4 regions of the Pseudoalteromonas sp. Z9A4 genome follow, and region 1 is predicted to be linked to each of the others. Evidence: predicted binding sites of a transcription regulator. Region 1 holds the regulator's gene; each other region holds the start of a gene.

Region 1 (4,902 bases):
ATGCAAGACCTATTAAAAGCAGGAGTGTTATAAATGCAATTTGAAGAACTCTATCAACCGCTGAGCGATGATGCAAAAGCACGCGCTAAAAAAGTAAAGCTACTTATATGCGATATTGATGGTGTATTTTCTGATGGCCGTATTTATCTTGGTAATCAAGGTGAAGAGCTAAAAGCATTTAATACAAAAGATGGTTTTGGCATTAAAGCGCTTATAAACAGTGGCTTTGAAGTTGCTGTAATTACTGGTCGTCATTCACAAATAGTGCAACAACGTATGAGCAGCTTAACCGTACAGCATATTTATCAAGGCCAAGAAAATAAGCTCATTGCCTATCAAGAGCTAAAAGATAAACTCAACCTTAGTGATGAACAAATTGCTTATATCGGTGATGATGGTCCTGACATGCCCGTTATGGAATTCGTCGGCTTTGCTGTTGCAGTAAATGATGCCCATCCACTTATTAAACGTTTATCACACTATGTAACGCAAATGCCTGGCGGCTTTGGCGCAGTGAGAGAGCTTACCGACCTGCTCATGCTTGAAAATGGTAAAGCATTAACTACACAAGGCACTAGTTCATGAATGCAGCGCGCATAATATTAAGCGTTTTATTCATTAGCTGTATGGTTTGGCTTTGGTACCCTTATTTTACACAAACTAATGTTGCACCTCAGGCTGAGCCTGAAGTTATTGCAAAACCTGACTACATAGCTATTGAACTCAAACAAACAGCCTATGACGAGCAAGGTAAAATTAGCCACAAAGTCACTGCTGCTAAAATGGAGCTATATCAGCAATTAGGTTTTACATTTTTTGAAAAACCCATTTTTACTTTATATAACGAAAAGCAAACGTGGCAAATAAATGCAGACGAAGCAACATTATACGAAGACAAGCAATTAATTTTAGAAGGTAATGTGGTTGCCAAAAACTTAACCGATAACGCCATGATAGACAAAATCAATGCTGATAATATTCAGGTAGATATAAAGCTATTAACAATGCGTTCGGAGCAACCCGTTATCATCACCGGACCCAATTTAAAAATCACTGGTAAAGGCCTAGAAGCCGACTTAAAAACCGAAGTGATAAAACTAATTAACCATACGCGAACCATATATTATGACCAATAAAATATTAAAATCACTTATTATTCCTACACTTATACTAGCGTTTAATAGTAGTGCTGCAGAGCAAAACTCGCAACCTGCTGCAAATCAAATTTCAATAAGCGCCGATAAGCAAGAAGGCCAATTAAAAGCTAACGTGGGTATTTTTGAGAAAAACGTTGAGATTATTCACGGTAATCGCCGAATTACAGCAGACCGCCTCGAAGTACATAAGCGCGATGAACTTGGTGATAACCAGCAACTATTAATTGCCACGGGTAGCCCTGCTCGCTTTGAAGAGAAGCAATCAGATGGCACAACTATGAGCGCCAGTGCAGACGAAGTTCGTTACGATGTATCTAAACGTTTTTTAACGCTCGTTGGTAATGCAGAAGTATCGCAAGCAGGACAAAAAATTAATGCTAAAAGTATTACCTACGATATAGAACAACAGTTAATCAGTGCCGAAAAAGATGAAAACTCAACTGACCGCGTTCACACTATTTTAGTGCCTATCGAAACTAAAAAAAGTAAAAAAGACGATAAAGGTCAGCCATGAGTACATTAAAAGCAGAACTATTAGCAAAGAGCTATAAAGGTCGTGAAGTTGTCAAAAACGTCGGCCTTGAAGTCAAAGCAGGCAGTATTGTTGGTTTACTTGGTCCTAACGGCGCAGGTAAAACCACCACGTTTTATATGATTGTGGGACTTGTACCTAGCGACAAAGGTAAAATTTCTATCGATGATAACGATATTACTCTTTTACCTATGCATAGTCGTGCTAGATTAGGCATTGGCTACTTACCACAAGAGTCTTCAATTTTTAGAAAACTGACTGTTTATCAAAACTTAATGGCAATTTTAGAAACACGCAAAGAGTTAAATAAGCAAGCCCGAGAAGACACGCTCGATAAATTATTAGATGAATTTAGCATACAACACATTCGTGATAGCCAAGGTATGGCATTATCGGGTGGCGAACGTCGCCGCGTGGAAATAGCACGTGCGCTGGCAGCCGATCCTAAATTTATATTATTGGATGAACCATTTGCAGGTGTTGACCCGATTTCGGTATTAGATATAAAGAAAATAATAGAACATCTCAAAAATCGTGGGATTGGTGTATTGATTACCGATCATAACGTAAGAGAAACCCTTGATGTTTGTGAAAAAGCCTACATTGTTTCTCATGGGGAGCTGATTGCATCAGGTACTCCAGAACACGTATTAAATGATAAAACAGTACGCGATGTTTACTTAGGCGAGCAATTTAGGCTGTAACATTTACGCCATGTCTTTAAGCATCTGCTAGTATTAATTATAACAACATAAAAGGATTGTTAGAGATACATGAGGCAATCACTACAGCTGCGCATGGGCCAGCAACTTACAATGACTCCACAGCTGCAACAAGCTATTCGTTTGTTGCAACTCAGTACATTGGATCTCCAGCAAGAAATACAAGAAGCTCTCGACAGCAACCCGCTATTAGAGGTTGAAGAGGCAGATTATTCAGAAGACGCTGCAGGTAAAAACGAGCAAAAAGCTGATACCGATGACATAACTGTTAGCGCATCTGCCGATGATGCTCCAAGCGAATATGAACAAGATAGTGGTGAAGCACTTGCAAAAGACACGCTAAGTGACGACATGGCTATGGATGTTAGCTGGGATGAGTACATGAGTGCCGCCCCTGCAGCATCATCAGGTCCAATGCCTGAAGACGAGTCAATATACCAAGGCGCCTCTACTGAAACGCTCCATGAGTATTTAATGTGGCAGTTACAACTAACGCCATTTAGCCCTACAGACGAAGCTATTGCTATTGCGATTGTAGAAGCCGTCGATGATTCAGGTATTTTAACACTAAGCTGCGAAGAGATTTTAGAAAGCTTTAATCAAGAAAACGAAGATGATAACGAAGTCGAACTTGATGAAATTGAAGCTGTATTAAAACGCATCCAACTGTTTGATCCTGTCGGTATTGCTGCGCGTAGTTTACAAGAGTGTTTGTGTATTCAGCTTAACCAGTTTGACAAAGAAACACCTTACATTAATGAAACAAAAATGATTTTAACCGAGCATATTGATTTATTAGCTGCTCGTGACTATCGTACATTAATGAAGAAAACTAAGCTCAAAGAAGAAGAGCTTAAAGAAGTAATGACATTAATACATACTCTTAGCCCTAAACCTGCAGATACTATTGTAAGAGAAGAATCTGAGTATGTTATTCCTGATGTGTCAGTTAAAAAAATAAAAGGCCGCTGGGTTGTTGAACTAAACCCAGATAGCATGCCTAAAATTCGTGTTAATAGCCAATACGCAGCAATGTCTCGCACTGTAAAATCCAGTGGTGACAGCCAGTTTATTCGCTCGCATTTACAAGAAGCTAAATGGTTTATTAAAAGCTTAGAAAGTAGAAATGACACGCTATTAAAAGTAACCAATTGCATTGTTAAGCAACAACAAGGCTTTTTTGAACACGGCCCTGAAGCCATGAAACCAATGGTTTTAAATGATGTTGCTGAAATGGTAGAAATGCACGAATCAACGATTTCGCGCGTAACAACCCAAAAGTATATGCACACACCCCGTGGTATATTTGAGCTAAAATACTTTTTCTCAAGCCATGTAAGCACCGAAAACGGTGGTGAATGTTCATCTACGGCTATACGTGCTCTTATCCGAAAATTAATCGCTGCAGAAAACTCAGTAAAACCATTGAGTGATAGCAAAATAGCGGATATATTGGCTGAGCAAGGAATTAAAGTAGCGAGACGCACAATCGCAAAATATCGCGAATCTCTGTCTATTCCACCGTCAAATCAACGTAAAAGTTTGATTTAAGACGCTAAACTAAGAGGGTAATGCTTATGCAACTAAACTTAACTGGTCGCCACGTAGAATTAACCGATTCACTAAGAGACTATATTAATACTAAATTTGCGAAGCTAGAAAGACACTCTGATCATATTAATAATGTTCATGTCATTCTCGATGTAGAAAAATTAAACCAAAAAGCAGAAGCCACGATACACGTAAGCGGTGCTGAGCTATTTGCCTCTACAGAACATCAAGATATGTATGCCGCCATTGACTCGTTGATCGACAAGCTCGATCGACAAGTAATTAAACACAAAGAGAAGCTTGCTCGACACTAATATGATGAAATTAAGCTCACTTATATGCCAGGACTGCAGCAAAGCTGCGGTCCTTTTTAATAGCAAAAAAAGAATTTTAGAGTTCATTAGCGAACTTGCTCACGACAAACTTCCGTACCTACCGCAACAAGATATTCTTAATGCTTTAATGAGCAGAGAAAAATTGGGTAGTACAGGTATAGGGCGTGGCATTGCCATTCCTCATGGAAGAATGAGCGGTGCAGAAGAGCCTTTGGCTTTAGTACTCGTTAGCGAAACTCCAATAAATTTTGATGCGATCGATAATCGCCCTGTTGATATTTTCGTCGCACTCATCGTACCAGATGGCGATAACCAGCAGCACTTAAAGACTCTAGCAACCATTGCTGATAAACTAAACAACAAAGATTTTTGTAAACAGTTACGCAGTGCAAAATCAGATACTGAGCTTTACCAAGTTATTGTCAATCAATCATAGTTTTATAAAGGGTGTTAAATGGAGTTAATTATCATAAGCGGCCGTTCTGGTTCTGGAAAGTCGGTTGCTTTACGCGTTGTAGAAGATTTAGGTTATTATTGCGTAGATAATATTCCAGTTAACTTGCTTCCTTCATTAGTTCGCAGTGTGTCTGATAGCTACGATAAAA
Region 2 (4,902 bases), on a different contig from region 1:
ATATTGAACGGCGCATGACACCACTCAATTTATTTTTAGAAAATGCTGATGAAGAAAGTGCCGCAGACGCGATTGAAGAATACGGGCAAGCTCTAAAAGAAATGATTGCCGTTAATATATTTCCTGGCGATATGCTCTTAAAAAACTTTGGTGTAAGTAAGCACAAACGTATTATTTTTTACGATTACGATGAAGTTCAATACCTAACAGATATGAACTTTAGAGCATTACCAAAAGCAAAGAGCTACGACGATTATTTAATGGATGAACAAAGTTACTCTGTTGCACCACAAGATGTATTCCCAGAGCAGTTATGTACATTTGTAATGCCTAATCCTATGTATAAAAAGTTTTTCCTCAGCACTCATCCAGAGCTTATAGATGTTAGCTTTTGGAAGCAGGCTCAACAAAATATAAAAAATGGGCAGGTAAGTCATATTTACCCTTACCCGACAGCACAGCGATTTATCCATCACTGGTAGACGCAAAGGACACACAATGAATATAAGTAAAATAGATTTAAATTTACTCGTTTATCTCGATACATTGCTTCGAGAATGCAATGTAACACGCGCTGCTAATCAATTGAGTATTACGCAGCCCGCAATGAGTAATGGCCTTAAACGTCTTCGTAACTTATTTAACGACCCTATTTTAGTTCGTACCAGCGATGGTATGGTCCCGACAGAGCGCGCTTTAGAGTTACAACCCGTTATTCGTGGCATATTAATGACGCTTGAAGAAACCCTAGCACCTAATAGAGAATTTGAGGCAAGCCAGAGTAAACGTGTATTTAGAATAATGGCCAGTGATTACGCTGCAAGTACGTTAGCGCCAAAGCTCTTAAGTAAACTACACGAAGAAGCCCCCGATACTACTTTAGATATACTCACACCAAGTGATGTAACCTTTCATGACGTAGAAAACGGTAAAGTAGATATGGCAATCAACCGTTTTGAAAACTTACCTCAGTCTTTTCATCATAAACGTATTTGGAAAGACAGTTTTTGCTGCTTAGTTAAGGCCGACAACCCTATTATTGAAAACTTTAGCCTCGACAGCTACTTAAAAGCGCGCCATATATGGGTGAGTAAAACAGGTTTTGGTGTAGGCGTGGGCATGGACCCTAAAGATGTGCAAAAACTTGGTTGGGTTGACGAAGCACTTGCCCACTTTGGTAAACATCGTAACATTGCCACTTTTACGCGTAACTACCATGTAGCGATTCATTTAGCTAAAGAGAAAAATTTGATTGCGACCCTTCCTTCAAAAGCCGCAAATATATACTTAGATGATCCGGGGCTTAAAATTTTAGAGCCACCGTTTCCAATTCCTCCTTTTGAGCTTGATATGATTTGGAGCCCACTGTTACATCGCGATGCGAGCCACATCTGGTTACGCCAAAAAGTAGCTGAAGTAGCTGAAGAGCTAAAATAACTTTATTACACAATATAATGTAAAAATTGCTAGGTTAATACCTACTCTATTAACCTAGCAACTCCAAAAACAAAAAACAAACCGTTAATAAACATAAACTTAAAACAAGTCATGAACTTGGAACACACCTTGCTTTAATTAAATTGAACTATACATTCATTTAATTAAAGAGGTCATTATGAACACCCATCAAGGATCAGAAGTAAATCATATTACTGACATCATTCAAGTTATGAACAGCGGCATCGATTTTTATCAAAAAGCACAGGAAAAAGTTGAAGACCCTGCTATTGGCGCACTTTTTCAGCGCATGATAGATGCCCGAAAAGTGAGTGTTGAGCGCTTGCAGCCATATGCAATTAATGAAAAAGGCGAACGCGAAGATGGTTCATCTTTCGCAGTTGAAGCACGACGTGCATACACAGCCTTACTTACTACATTCACCTCACATAACGACAGCACGTATGTAAAAGAGCTTGAAGAAGTAGAAGATAAAACGCTTGTAGAAATTAAAGCCGCTATGGATAAACCACAACCGGCTGATTGCGAAGCTGCACTGGCTAAAACATTATTAACAATGCAAAGCTGCCATGCAGAAATGAGCCGTATGCAAAAGCAGTAAGCTTACATAACGCATAAATACAACCCAGCCTAGCCTAGCGCTGGGTTTTTTATTGCCTCTAATACCAATCTGCATAAATCTTTAAGCAATTTAACGAATTAAATCACACTATAACGATGCCATATAGACCCCATATAAGCAGATTGCTACAAACACCACCTTATTTCGCCACATTTTAAATACATAATGAATACAAATATTTAATGTTATTAGAATATTTATTTAACCACGCTTTATTTTTGCTGTGCTAATTTTGTTAATAGGTACCTAAAACCTTGCTGTGGCGCCGCAGCATTTAATTAAAAATAAGGTCCAATATGAAAAGTAAACTAACTAAACTGCAAAATAATGCTGATGTAGATATGACCCCGATGTTAGACATAGTGTTCATATTACTAATTTTCTTTATTGTAACCACATCTTTTGTAAAACCTGTAGCTATTGAATTAAACCGACCACTCGACAGCCCTCAAATAGATAAGCCTGTTAAAAATGCTTTATTTAGAATTGATGAAAGCAACGGAGTATATTTTTCAGGGAGGTTAATTGATTTAGAGCAAGTTGCGACTAATTTAGCGATGTTCGCGGCTAAATATGAAATAAGTTCGGTACTTATAACCGCAGACGAAAACAGTACACATAATACTTTAATGAGTGTAATGAATAATATTAAGCAATACGATGATTATTCAATAAGTTTGATTTCTAAATAAAACAGCCCAATATAAAACCAAAAAAAGGGCCTTACGGCCCTTTGAGTTAAATAACGAAAGGGAGGTTATTAATTAAAAACGGTATTCTGCGCCTACGTAGTAGTAAGCACCGTTAAATCCAAATGGAGCAGAACGACGTGAGTAGTCAAACACACCTGAGCTACTTATTACTGTGTTGCCACTAGCATCCACAATAGTACCTGAGCGAGAGTTACCTATTTCGTTTTTATCTGGGTAAACATCAAACAAGTTATTTGCACCAATATTTACCGACAAATCTTCAGTAACGAAGTAGTTAACTTTAACGTCAGTTAAAATTTCTGCGCCATACGTTTGACGACCACCATCTTCTACTGTGTACTCACCAAAGCGATTAAGTGACAGGTTAACTGTCCAATCGTCACGTTGATAAAGCGCACTTAAGTTAATACGATCTTCTGGTTGCCACTCTTCAATAATAGAGATGTCTTCAGCTGAAAATATATCTTCTACGTTTACTGTCTCAAGGCTTGAGCCAGCAGGCGAAAATAACGATACAACATCTGTTTTAGTAAAGTTAGCTGCAAGTGTAAAATCAAGCGTGCCGCCTAAACCTTCAGTGTTCCACGTTGCTACAAAATCAACACCACGAGTTTCTGTATCAGCACCATTTAAGAAGAACTGACCTACGCCAGCACCCGCACTATTTAGTGCAGCATCAAGGCTTGTAGATAAACCTTTACCTAAGCGGTCACTAATTACAATACGGTCGTCAATATCAATTGAGTAGTAATCAACGGTTACATTAATATTATCTGTAACGTTATATACAATACCTAAACTACGGTTTTGTGATTTTTCTTCTTTAAGCTTTGGAATACCTAAGCTTTGCGCAAGTGTTGAATCATTTCTAAATGTACCAACCTCTTCTGCAACTAAATTACCATTAGTACCAACAACAAATTGCGTACTTACGTTATTAAAGTAAAGCTGCTGCATTGAAGGCGCTCTAAAACCTGAGCTTAATGCACCACGTAGTGAAATATCGTCGGTTACAGACCAGTTACCAGCAAGCTTAAAGTTTACTGTATCACCAAAGCCTTTGTAGTTATCGTAGCGAAGTGCACCCGATAAAATTACATCTTCAATCACATAAGCTTCTGCATCTATGTAAAATGAAATTACATCACGCGATTCATCAACTGATGACGCAGGAGCTGAACCACCAAAACCTTGTGAACCACCTGATGCATCTTCAGAGCCAACACCACCACTTAAGCCGTTGTAAATACTTACACCGTTGGTTGTATCGTAATCGCGGTATGCGTACTCATTACCTTCTAAAATGCGATATTCGTCAGTACGGATTTCTGCACCCATTGCTAAAGAATAATCATCAAAGTTTTGCGTAAAATCAATATTGATTGTTTGCAGTGATAATTCCATGCCATAAGCGTATGCTTCACGTGGGATAGTTGTACGAATATCAGCAGCACTTAAACCTTGGTCATAACGTAAAAAGTTAGCGTATGAGGCATTGATAGTGTCACTTGTCGTGTAATCAATGCTGTTTTCACCATAGGTGTAAGATAAATCAAGGCTTGCATCGTTATCAAACTCAGTTTTATAACCAAAGTTGTACGAGATATCATCGATAGTTGTATTAATTTTTGGTAAGAAACCTAGCGGAATCGTCGCATCATTATCTTGTAGTACTGGGTTACCACCTGCATTTGCATTATGACGGAAAAATGCAGCCGACTCATTTTCACGTGTTGAGTAAGTAATAAAGCCGTAAAGCTCGCCATCACCTAACTCGTAACCGGTATTAATTGTTAAACCAAACTGCTGAGAATCAGCATCACCAATTCTGAATGTATCACGATCGGCTGTCAGCTCACGCGGATCGCCAGCAAGTAAAGTACCGTCACTTAGTTCTGTACAACCATAAAACTGACAAGAGCCATGTAAACCTGCACGGTTAGTAGGTGCACGGTCACGGTAATTGATAGTTGTATTTAAATAACCGTCATCACCTAGCGCAAAGCCTTTATTAAAATCAAGGTTAATGGTTTCGCCATCGCCTTCAGAATATTGACCGTAGTTAATAGCCGCTTTGCCACCTTCGCTACCATCTTTAAGCACAATATT
Region 3 (4,902 bases), on a different contig from region 1:
GGTCAAATCAGTCATTAAAATAAGTTGCCCAGGCTCTGGTGCTAAAGCAGTAATATCTAGCTTTATTAAGCGTCCGTCTTTTAAAGACACTTCGTGGCCATCATCTTGATGCGGCCTAAAAGAGCGCTGAATAACATTAAACCAGCGTTCGCCTTCAAGTGGTTCACCAAGCATATCAATCGCTATTTGATTCGCTTTAGCAATTAATCCCTTGCCATCAAGTACAACCACACCTGCGGGCATAGTATCAACTAAATGCGAAAGCCAACTTGCTTGCTTACGCAGATCGCTTAATTCACCAATGTACTCCTCTTGGAGTAAACATGGGTTATACTGATTTGCAGAAAAAAACTGTGGTTTTAGCACGCTTGCAAGAGCCATAATCAAATCTCAAATTGATGTAGATACATGTCTAAATGCACGATTTATACCAAAATTTATTTCATATTTTTCATCATGTTACATCAATAATTTGAGCGACATAAAAATGACGCTCGCTAAAAGGAATAATAATGAGTGAGAAAATAAAGTGCCGCTGTCCATGGCTCGATACGAGTAAACCCGACTACGTTATTTACCATGATGAGGAGTGGGGTGTGCCCCTGTATGAGGATACAAAGCTGTTTGAATTTATCACGCTTGAATCTGCGCAAGCAGGTTTAAGCTGGTACACAATTTTAAAAAAACGCAGTGGTTATAAAAAAGCATTTGCTAATTTTAATATAAATAAAGTGGCACAATTCACGCAAGATGACGTGGAAAGATTAATGCTTGATGAGAACATTGTGCGCAATCGCTTAAAAATTGCTGCAACCGTTAACAACGCAAAATGCTTTATAGAAATACAAAAAGAATTTGGAAGCTTTAGTAACTACCAATGGCAGTTTGTGGGCAATAAGCCCCTTATAAGTAATTTAAATAACGTTGAGGACTATCCAGCAATTACAGAGGCATCAACCGCATTTGCTAAAGATTTAAAAAAACGGGGTTTTAAGTTTTTAGGCCCTACAACGGTTTACGCTCATATGCAGGCCTGCGGTATGGTTAACGATCACAGTAATGATTGTTTTAGAAAAGAAGAAATTATTAAGACATTTAGTTAGTCAGTGGGTAAGTGATTAAAAGCTACGCTTTTCACGTGAGCAAGCTCAACGTCTACCGCCAAGGTTTAGATTTTAGGTTATCTTGTAGACGCGAAGCTTGCGTGACGGGCAAAGCCCGTAAGGTAGTTGCTCATTAATGAATAATAAATAACGAAAAGCATTTCACCATTTTCGTACTTCTAATCTCTTGAAAGATTATATTTTTTCATTTTTTCGACTAACGTAGTTCTGCGTACTCCTAATATTTCTGCAGCGCGAGCAACAATATAGTCGTAACGTTCTAGCGCTTGCGTTATTAAGCTTATTTCAAGTTCAGCTAAGTAATCTTTAAGTTCAATACCATCATCAGGTAAAACCCCGCTACCTGCTTGGCTAAAATCAGCTTCAGGTTCACTCTCATAATCACTAAACCCCGAGCTAAAAATATCGTTAAAGGCATCTTTTTCCATTAACTCTTCAGGGTATTGAGGCTCGTATGCCTCAACCTCAATATAACGGTATTTATCAGGTAAATCGGGGATATCAACCACTTTTTCAGGAAACATAATAACCATACGTTCCACTAAATTTGCAAGCTCACGAATATTACCCGGCCAACTATGCTCTTTTAAACTTTCAACAGCGCGTTCAGTAAACTTAGCGGTTGAGCCACTTTGCTCATTAACGCGGCGCATTAACTCTTTTAATAATAACGGTATGTCATCAGCACGCTGAGAAAGAGACGGGCTCTCAATAGGAAATACATTTAAACGATAGTATAAATCTTCGCGAAACGTGCCTTGCTCTATCATAGATTCGAGGTTGCGATGAGTCGCTGCAATAATGCGCACGTCGGCTTGAATTGCCTTTGTACCACCCACACGCTCATAGCTGCGCTCTTGTAATACGCGAAGCAGTTTAACTTGCATTTGCAGTGGCATATCGCCTATTTCATCCAAAAATAGCGTACCACCCTGAGCCAGTTCAAACCGCCCTTTACGAGCAGAAATAGCACCAGTAAATGCACCTTTTTCATGGCCAAATAATTCACTTTCGAGCAACTCACCAGGAATAGCACCACAGTTTACGGGTACAAAAGGCCCCTTAAGACGTTTTGACAATAAGTGTACGTTACGTGCGACTACCTCCTTCCCGGTACCCGACTCACCTAAAATGAGCACATTCGCATCAGTTTTAGCTACTTGCTCAATTAAAAAACGTAAATCTTTAACTGCGGTTGTTTCACCCACAAGGCCATCAAAAGTATTATGCGGTTTATTATGTTTATGCTCATTGGGAAGCATTCGCTGATATTGCTGGCAATCATGTAACAACTGAGTTGTTATATCGTGGCTAAATGGTTCACACACTAAGCCAACAACATTAGCAATACTTAGTAAGGGTTTGAGTGTTTCGCCTATTAATAAAAAAGGAAACGTAGGGTAGCGCTTTATTAAACTTTCATGATCAAGTGATTGCAAAGCACCTAAAATTATAATGCATTCTTTATTTTGGTACTTACTAAATGCTTGTTCAAAATCAGCTTCGGTATGTAATTGCACCGCTTCACCAATAAAAGTAAGTGAGGCATATAATCCTATCGAGCGATTATTATTATTATCTAAAATTAAGATCATTTTTAGCGGCCATTTATTTCACTAATTTATTCTGTTAACCAAATTGTAATCCAGTTGAAATTGTATGCAAGCACTAGTGGCGACTTTTTGACATTAACGCCAAAAAACAGACACTTTAAAATAAATTCCAATACTTTCAGACTACTTCTACAATACAAAATTTATGCTTCACCACCAAATAGTAGTAACAAATAAGCATATAAACTTTTATGGAGCTAACATATGGGGCTAACATATATTCACTTTTTACGATAAGGTTTAACTCTTGGTAGATACCTAGTCCTTAGGTATTTTGTGATTTAGGTTAAGTCTGTAATGTGTAAGACTATGCAAATAGTAAATATACTTAAAGATATAGCTACTTTTGCCGATATAGAGTAGTTAGTTTATATTTTGGAACTAAACTTGCTTAAATTGCTAGATATATTATTAAACTTTTAGGATTAGACATGGCCCATGCATCAATAAATAAATATCGCCAAATAACCGTTAGTAGCGTAAAGGAAATGACGCCATATGAACAAGTTAAACTTGTTTTTGTAAATATCATCGGTAAGTTATCTGCTGCAAAAGGATTTGTTGAACGAAAAGAGTTAGCCAAGAAGGGAGTTGCTATCTCTGATTGCATTACTTTACTGGGTGCTCTACAACAGGTATTAAACTTTGAGAATGATAACGAGATTTCATCTAATCTTGATGCTTTGTACGATTACTGCCAGCGTAATTTATTAGTCGCTAATTTAGAAAATGATATACAAAAGATCGATGAAGTTATTCTTTTAATTAAAGAAATTAAGTCAGGTTGGGAAGAAATTCCTTTCGATCAAAGAGCTCTGTAGTAACTATGTCTTTTACCACAGTAACCGCTGTTCATATTTCCGATAGCGAAACACGCAGGCAGTGCAACGAGCTTTTACTTTTAGCTGATTCAGATATAGATCAAGCGCTAAATGCGCATCACACATTAAACAGCTACTTAAAAAAATCACTTACTGAAGATAAAAACTTTTACTCAGCTGACGAACTTAAATTTTTAATTGATCTTATCCAGCAACTTTCTAATAAGATAGAAAGTGAAAAGCGGCATATAGCGACTAAAATAATCAGTAAGCAAAAAAGTAAAAATGCAGTAAAAAAGTATAAATCTCATTTTTAAAAATGCCTTTAGTTAACTTACATATCCACTTTATTTTAGTAATACGGCACTTTTACAATACTCCCACTACGTAAATTTGCTTAACGCATAACAAATCAGTCAAATATAAACTTTGGCTGATTTGTTATCGCTTAGAATTAAATCTTCACCGCCAACTGCATAGTCTAAATAATCTACGTCTCATTATTACGATATGAAGCAAGCTATCTAGATAATGTTATACATTTGAGTTATATCAACTCAGTTAATTAAGTAGTCAATCTTGAGGTAAGAAAACTGCGTCGATAACAAGGCAAGAATCTCGTTATTTAGTTGCTCTATATCAGAAATTTCTAACGCAGTTAGCGCCCGGTCAATCCCCCTAATTGATTAAGTATTATTGCGGATTGATATTATATCAATCTGCTTGTATGAAGGGTCTATTTAAGGATAAGAAAATCCCGCTAGAACTAGAAAAAATTATTGCATCTGGTTGTTCTAAAAAATTTTTCAACGACGCTATAGAGTGATCTAATTCGTTAAATGACTCAAATATTTATACAGGTTGATCTCAACCTTCTCTCTTGAATAGAATCGCCAGTTTCTGCTCTCATACACGTGGATATAATAATTTTCCGCAAGTAGGTGGGTTGTTTATTTATCTTGGAGTAGTCATGCATATAATAGGACGCATCTTGGTATTGTTTTAATTAGAATTAGCATTCGTTTTTTGGACTAATAGCTTTTAGTTAGCTATGCAGGTAGGTTTTTCTAGTGATGAGGTCAAAGTAACAAGTTAGAAGAGTACCTATTACTTTACTTGACCTCAAATTTATAATTTTATCCAGCTTAACTTGATTGTTTAACTACACCAGGGAGATTAGCTAATTGTTGTGTTAAATAACTACCTGTTGCGTTCATATTTGCCACAAGTAAATCCATGGCATTATATTGGCTTAATAAGCGACTTTCATAAGCAGCCATGCGTAAAGTAAAGTCTTCAGCATCCTCGCCTAGTTTATCTATTTGCGCTTCTCGCCCATCTATA
Region 4 (4,902 bases), on a different contig from region 1:
TACGTACATTATTTAAAGGGGCCTTTTGGCCCCCTTTTTACAAGTTTAAAATATGTCTGAATATAAATATCCCGCTACTGACGTTTTTCATCAAGAAGAAATTAAAAAAAGTACGTTTATAGTTCACATTGCACATACCCCCGATTTAAATTCAGCTAAAGCATTTATTAAAAGCATTGAAGAAAAGTATAGCGATGCGCGTCATAACTGCTGGGCACATGTGGCAGGCAACCCCGGTGGCAGCCATGTTTATGGTTTTTCGGACGATGGTGAACCAAATGGCACCGCAGGAAAACCTATGTTAAATGTGCTGGTGGGTTCAGGCCTTGGCGAAATCACAGCTGTAGTCACACGTTACTTTGGCGGAATAAAATTAGGCACGGGCGGATTAGTACGTGCTTATGGTGGCTCATTAAATAATGCATTAGTAAAATTGCAAACGGTACTTAAAGTTCCCAGTGTTGAAATTACAGGGAGTAGCGAGTACAGCATGCAAGGTGCGATTGAGCAGTTATTAAAAACAAAGTATCAAGTGCTTAATATTGATAAGCAATTTACTGCTAATATTGAATGGGTGATTACAATAGATAGCCGCGAAGCTCAGCAAGCAATCAAAGATATTTTTGATTTAAGTCACGGCGCAGTTGAGTTAACTATTAAAGAGTAATAACCTACACAAATTGCATGTAATGCATACTGACCCTATTTAATTTGGCTGATACTACTCAGCCTGAATTTACTAATAATAAAAGCGACAAGCTAAATGCAATTTCGTACCATCATAAAAATTCTTGGCCAACTTGTTGCGCTGTTTAGTATTACCATGGTGCCTCCGGCACTGGTGTCTTTAATATATAAAGACGGTGGTGGTGTTCCTTTTGTTTTAGCATTTATCTTTAGTGTTGTTATTGGCATGATGGCTTATTACCCAAACCGCCATGAAAACGGTGACTTAAAAGCGCGTGAAGGCTTTTTAATTGTTGTTTTGTTTTGGCTGGTACTTGGGGCGTTTGCGTCCTTGCCGCTTATATTTTTACAAGAACCTAATTTATCGCTCGCCGATGCGGTGTTTGAAGCATTCTCTGGCTTAACAACCACCGGCGCTACAGTACTTACTGGTATTGAGTATTTACCCAAATCGGTGTTGTTTTATCGCCAGCAACTCCAGTGGTTTGGTGGTATGGGTATAATCGTACTCGCTGTCGCTATACTACCTATGCTTGGTGTTGGTGGTATGCAGTTATATCGTGCAGAAATACCTGGGCCTGTAAAAGATTCTAAAATGACCCCGCGAATTGCCGATACAGCAAAGCACCTTTGGTATATTTATGTGTCGCTGACTATTGCTTGTATGCTGGCTTATTGGGCAGCAGGTATGGAGTGGTTTGATGCGATATGTCATGCATTCTCAACGGTGGCGATAGGTGGTTTTTCTACTTACGATGCTTCCATGGGGCACTTTGACAGCCCTGTAATTAACTTTATTTGTGTGTTCTTTTTAATTATTGCCGCTGTTAACTTCTCCCTGCATTACGCCGCAGTAGCTAGTCGTAACATACAAGTTTATATTCGAGACCCTGAGTTTAAGGTGTTTTTGTGTATTCAATTAGCGCTGGTGGTTATTTGTTTTACCGTACTTTCCTCTAATGAAATATTTGCAAATGGCGATGAAACCCTCGATCAGGCATTATTTCAAGCTGTTTCAATGAGTACAACAGCTGGCTTTGCTACTGATAACTTTTCAACATGGCCTTTGTTTTTACCTATTTTACTTATATTTTCGAGCTTTATTGGTGGCTGTGCAGGCTCTACCGGTGGTGGTATGAAAGTAGTGCGCGTGTTCTTACTTTACTTACAGGGGGTGCGTGAGCTCAATCGTTTAGTGCACCCACGAGCTATATATTCAATCAAGCTGGGTCGAAAGGCGCTGCCAGACAAAGTAGTAGAAGCCGTGTGGGGGTTTTTCTCTGCGTATGCGTTGGTATTTATTATTATTATGTTAGCGCTTATGGGCACGGGTATGGATAACATAACGGCGTTCTCAGCCACTGCGGCTTGTTTAAATAACTTAGGGCCTGGGTTAGGGGATGTAGCGTCGCATTATGGGGCTATAACCGATGGTGCTAAATGGTTGCTTACCATTGCAATGGTGTTTGGTCGTTTAGAAATATTTACTTTATTAGTGCTATTTACGCCTACTTTTTGGCGTGGATAAAACTTATAACCTAATCTTTACTAATATCTTGGAGGAAACATATGTTAGTAACAAATTTAGATAAACTGCATAAGTTAGTTAGCGGCAGTATGGTAGATTTGGAAATTCTCACTCCAACAGATAGTAAACGCTTAAAAACAGAGTTTATTGGCTTGCTAGATGATAAGTTTATTATTTTAAACTATCCAAACGCCAAACGATTAGTTAAAGCCGGTGATTATTTGAATGATGGGGTTTCCGTTATTGTAAGGGCGTTAATTGGAGGACAAGTTATTGCATTTCGGCAGCAAATTATGTCAATAGCGTTTCACCCGACAAAGCTAATATTTATTCATTTCCCCAAGCAAGTGCAGCTATTTGCGCTACGCTCGCAAACGCGTATACCTACCTTATTACCCGCAAAACTAAAACTAAGTGACGACAGAGTACTTGAAGGCATTATTAAAGATATTTCGCTCACTGGTATAATGTTTGATGTTAGAGGCGCTCAGCAGGATGAAAACCTGAAAGATATGCAATGCACTGTAATACTCAACAGTCGTGATAAAGATTTTGAGGGTGAAATCTGCAGTGTTAAAGAGCATGCCGCAGGCGTGCACTGTGGAATTAAGCTACTAGCAAGCGAGGATGAAATGAAAGCCTTTATGAAAGAGCATTTTATAGACCCTTCTGCGCTTGAGCCCACCGTTGAATAAATAGGTTTTCGCTTATTTGCAACAAAAAGGCATTTTACGTCAGTATTTATAAAATGTTTTTTTTCTCTTCCATAATTAAAATTATTATTTAAATAAAACAACTGATTACGTATTATTTTTTACAGATTATTTTTTGTTATTAAAGCTACCTCATTAAAATTTACCTCAATTATTGTTTAAAATCCCTCTTTTTAAAACCATACATTTAAAGATGTATCTTTTTATATAAACATAACTATATGTTTTTAATGGTTTTAATGTAAACCCTTTAAAACGTGTTGCTAAAGGGCAACAATAATTATTCTAAAAACGCCTTCTTGTTGTACGTTTTGAATTTAACTTATTGAAAATTATTAACTTTTAAATGTTGGCATCTAAGTTGTAATAGTCTAAGTGTACTGAACGAAATCGTGATTCAAAGTGAAATACTTAATCGCACACACATAAATTTGAAGGATACATATTATGAAAAGCATTAATAAAACTTTAGCACTTATCGCTATTGCATCTTCTTCAGCCGCTTTTGCTGCAACAGATTTTGACACACTGGATGTAGACGGCAGTGGCACAATTAGCCAAGCAGAAGCATCAGTAGATGCAAAGCTAATGAGCATGTTTTCTGAGCTTGATACTGACCAAAATGGTGAGTTATCAAAAGAAGAATTTTCAGAAGCTTAATTGAAAAGTATTTATCCTGAGTTGCCAAAGACACCTAAGTAGGCAAGGGAGCTTACGAAAGAGGATAACAAGGAAGTGAAAAATTACGTTTTAAGTTAAACGAAGCAATTTTTTTGATAGAACATTGAAGGATTAAGTTATGAAACATTTAAATAAAGCATTAGCACTTATAGTACTAGCATCTTCTTCCGCTGCATTTGCAGCATCAGATTTTGACAGCCTTGATATCGATGGTAGCGGCACAATTAGCCCAAGCGAAGCGGCAGTCGATACAGATTTAATGGCTGAATTTATTGAGCTAGATACCGACGGTAGCGGCGAGCTTTCTAAAGAAGAATTCGCTAATTACTAATTACTAATTACTAATTAATCTTTTCAGATTAAACATTTTTCACAGTCAGGGATCTTTGAAAAGGACTTCCCATATTACTAGGAATATTATTATGAAAACATTAAATACAACACTTGCAGTTATCGTTTTAGCATCTTCATCAGCAGCATATGCCGCAGTAGATTTTGCCTCTTTTGATGCAGATGGTAACGGTGCTATTACAATGGAAGAAGCAAAGGTTAACCCTCAGCTTGTAAAGATTTTTGATGATTTGGATACTGATGGTAATGGTGAAATCTCTAAAGAAGAGTTTTCAAAAGTACAGTAATCAATATTTAAGCATACTCCATTAAAGCCGCCTTAGTCAGCGGCTTTTTTGTGTATTAAATTAACTAATTAGAGTAACTAGTTAAAGGAATATAGCACTTACTTGGAATAGTTTTTCTACAACGGTAATGTGTTTTTTGTCGATTAAAAACATGATGACATGATCGCCCGACATAATAATTGTATCATCGTGAGCTATCAACACATCGTCATTACGTACTATCGCCCCAATGGTTGTACCTGCAGGAAGTTTTATGTCGGCAATCGCACGACCAACCACTTTAGATGTGTTTTCATCACCATGAGCAACCGCTTCAATGGCTTCCGCTGCGCCTTTACGCAGTGAATACACGTTAACAATATCACCACGGCGTACGTGCGTTAATAACGCTGATATAGTTGCTTGTTGTGGCGATATGGCAATATCTATTTCGCCGCCTTGTACCAAATCAACGTAAGCTCCACGTTGAATAAGTACCATGGTTTTTTGTGCGCCCATACGTTTTGCAAGCATGGCCGACATAATGTTTGCTTCATCGTCGTTGGTTACGGCAATAAATACATCGACTTGTTCAATATGCTCTTCTGAGAGCAGTTCTTGATCAGATGCGTCACCACAAAAAACGACCGTGTTATCGAGCATTTCTGAGAGTTGC

Evidence for each region. The regulator sigma-54, encoded in region 1, starts transcription at its own class of promoters, with help from an activator protein. The targets are predictions, from matches to a motif close to GTTGGCACGNNNNTNGNNT.
Region 2: a site for sigma-54 is predicted at 1,554-1,572, ahead of GQR54_RS00210 (PA2169 family four-helix-bundle protein). Genes of this name have one in related genera too.
Region 3: a site for sigma-54 is predicted at 3,112-3,130, ahead of fliS (flagellar export chaperone FliS). Genes of this name have one in related genera too.
Region 4: a site for sigma-54 is predicted at 3,277-3,295, ahead of GQR54_RS18650 (EF-hand domain-containing protein). Genes of this name have one in related genera too.

What each region holds. Positions count from the first base shown of each region.
Region 1 covers NZ_WTLA01000007.1:104,571-109,472, forward strand. Annotated here, with positions in the region: gene GQR54_RS07705 (KpsF/GutQ family sugar-phosphate isomerase) at 1-33, shown strand, start outside; gene kdsC (3-deoxy-manno-octulosonate-8-phosphatase KdsC) at 34-585, shown strand; gene lptC (LPS export ABC transporter periplasmic protein LptC) at 582-1,136, shown strand; gene lptA (lipopolysaccharide transport periplasmic protein LptA) at 1,126-1,671, shown strand; gene lptB (LPS export ABC transporter ATP-binding protein) at 1,668-2,393, shown strand; gene GQR54_RS07730 (RNA polymerase factor sigma-54) at 2,463-3,962, shown strand; gene hpf (ribosome hibernation promoting factor) at 3,989-4,276, shown strand; gene ptsN (PTS IIA-like nitrogen regulatory protein PtsN) at 4,281-4,733, shown strand; gene rapZ (RNase adapter RapZ) at 4,752-4,902, shown strand, end outside.
Region 2 covers NZ_WTLA01000001.1:52,049-56,950, reverse strand. Annotated here, with positions in the region: gene aceK (bifunctional isocitrate dehydrogenase kinase/phosphatase) at 1-482, shown strand, start outside; gene GQR54_RS00215 (LysR family transcriptional regulator) at 499-1,437, shown strand; gene GQR54_RS00210 (PA2169 family four-helix-bundle protein) at 1,616-2,059, shown strand; gene GQR54_RS00205 (biopolymer transporter ExbD) at 2,377-2,772, shown strand; gene GQR54_RS00200 (TonB-dependent receptor) at 2,845-4,902, opposite strand, start outside.
Region 3 covers NZ_WTLA01000006.1:25,916-30,817, reverse strand. Annotated here, with positions in the region: gene GQR54_RS06525 (ATP-binding protein) at 1-381, opposite strand, end outside; gene GQR54_RS06520 (DNA-3-methyladenine glycosylase I) at 513-1,103, shown strand; gene GQR54_RS06515 (sigma-54-dependent Fis family transcriptional regulator) at 1,283-2,719, opposite strand; gene fliS (flagellar export chaperone FliS) at 3,169-3,558, shown strand; gene GQR54_RS06505 (hypothetical protein) at 3,564-3,875, shown strand; gene fliD (flagellar filament capping protein FliD) at 4,704-4,902, opposite strand, start outside.
Region 4 covers NZ_WTLA01000041.1:11,340-16,241, reverse strand. Annotated here, with positions in the region: gene GQR54_RS18665 (YigZ family protein) at 53-667, shown strand; gene GQR54_RS18660 (TrkH family potassium uptake protein) at 764-2,215, shown strand; gene GQR54_RS18655 (flagellar brake protein) at 2,257-2,910, shown strand; gene GQR54_RS18650 (EF-hand domain-containing protein) at 3,376-3,588, shown strand; gene GQR54_RS18645 (calmodulin) at 3,728-3,940, shown strand; gene GQR54_RS18640 (EF-hand domain-containing protein) at 4,032-4,247, shown strand; gene trkA (Trk system potassium transporter TrkA) at 4,329-4,902, opposite strand, start outside.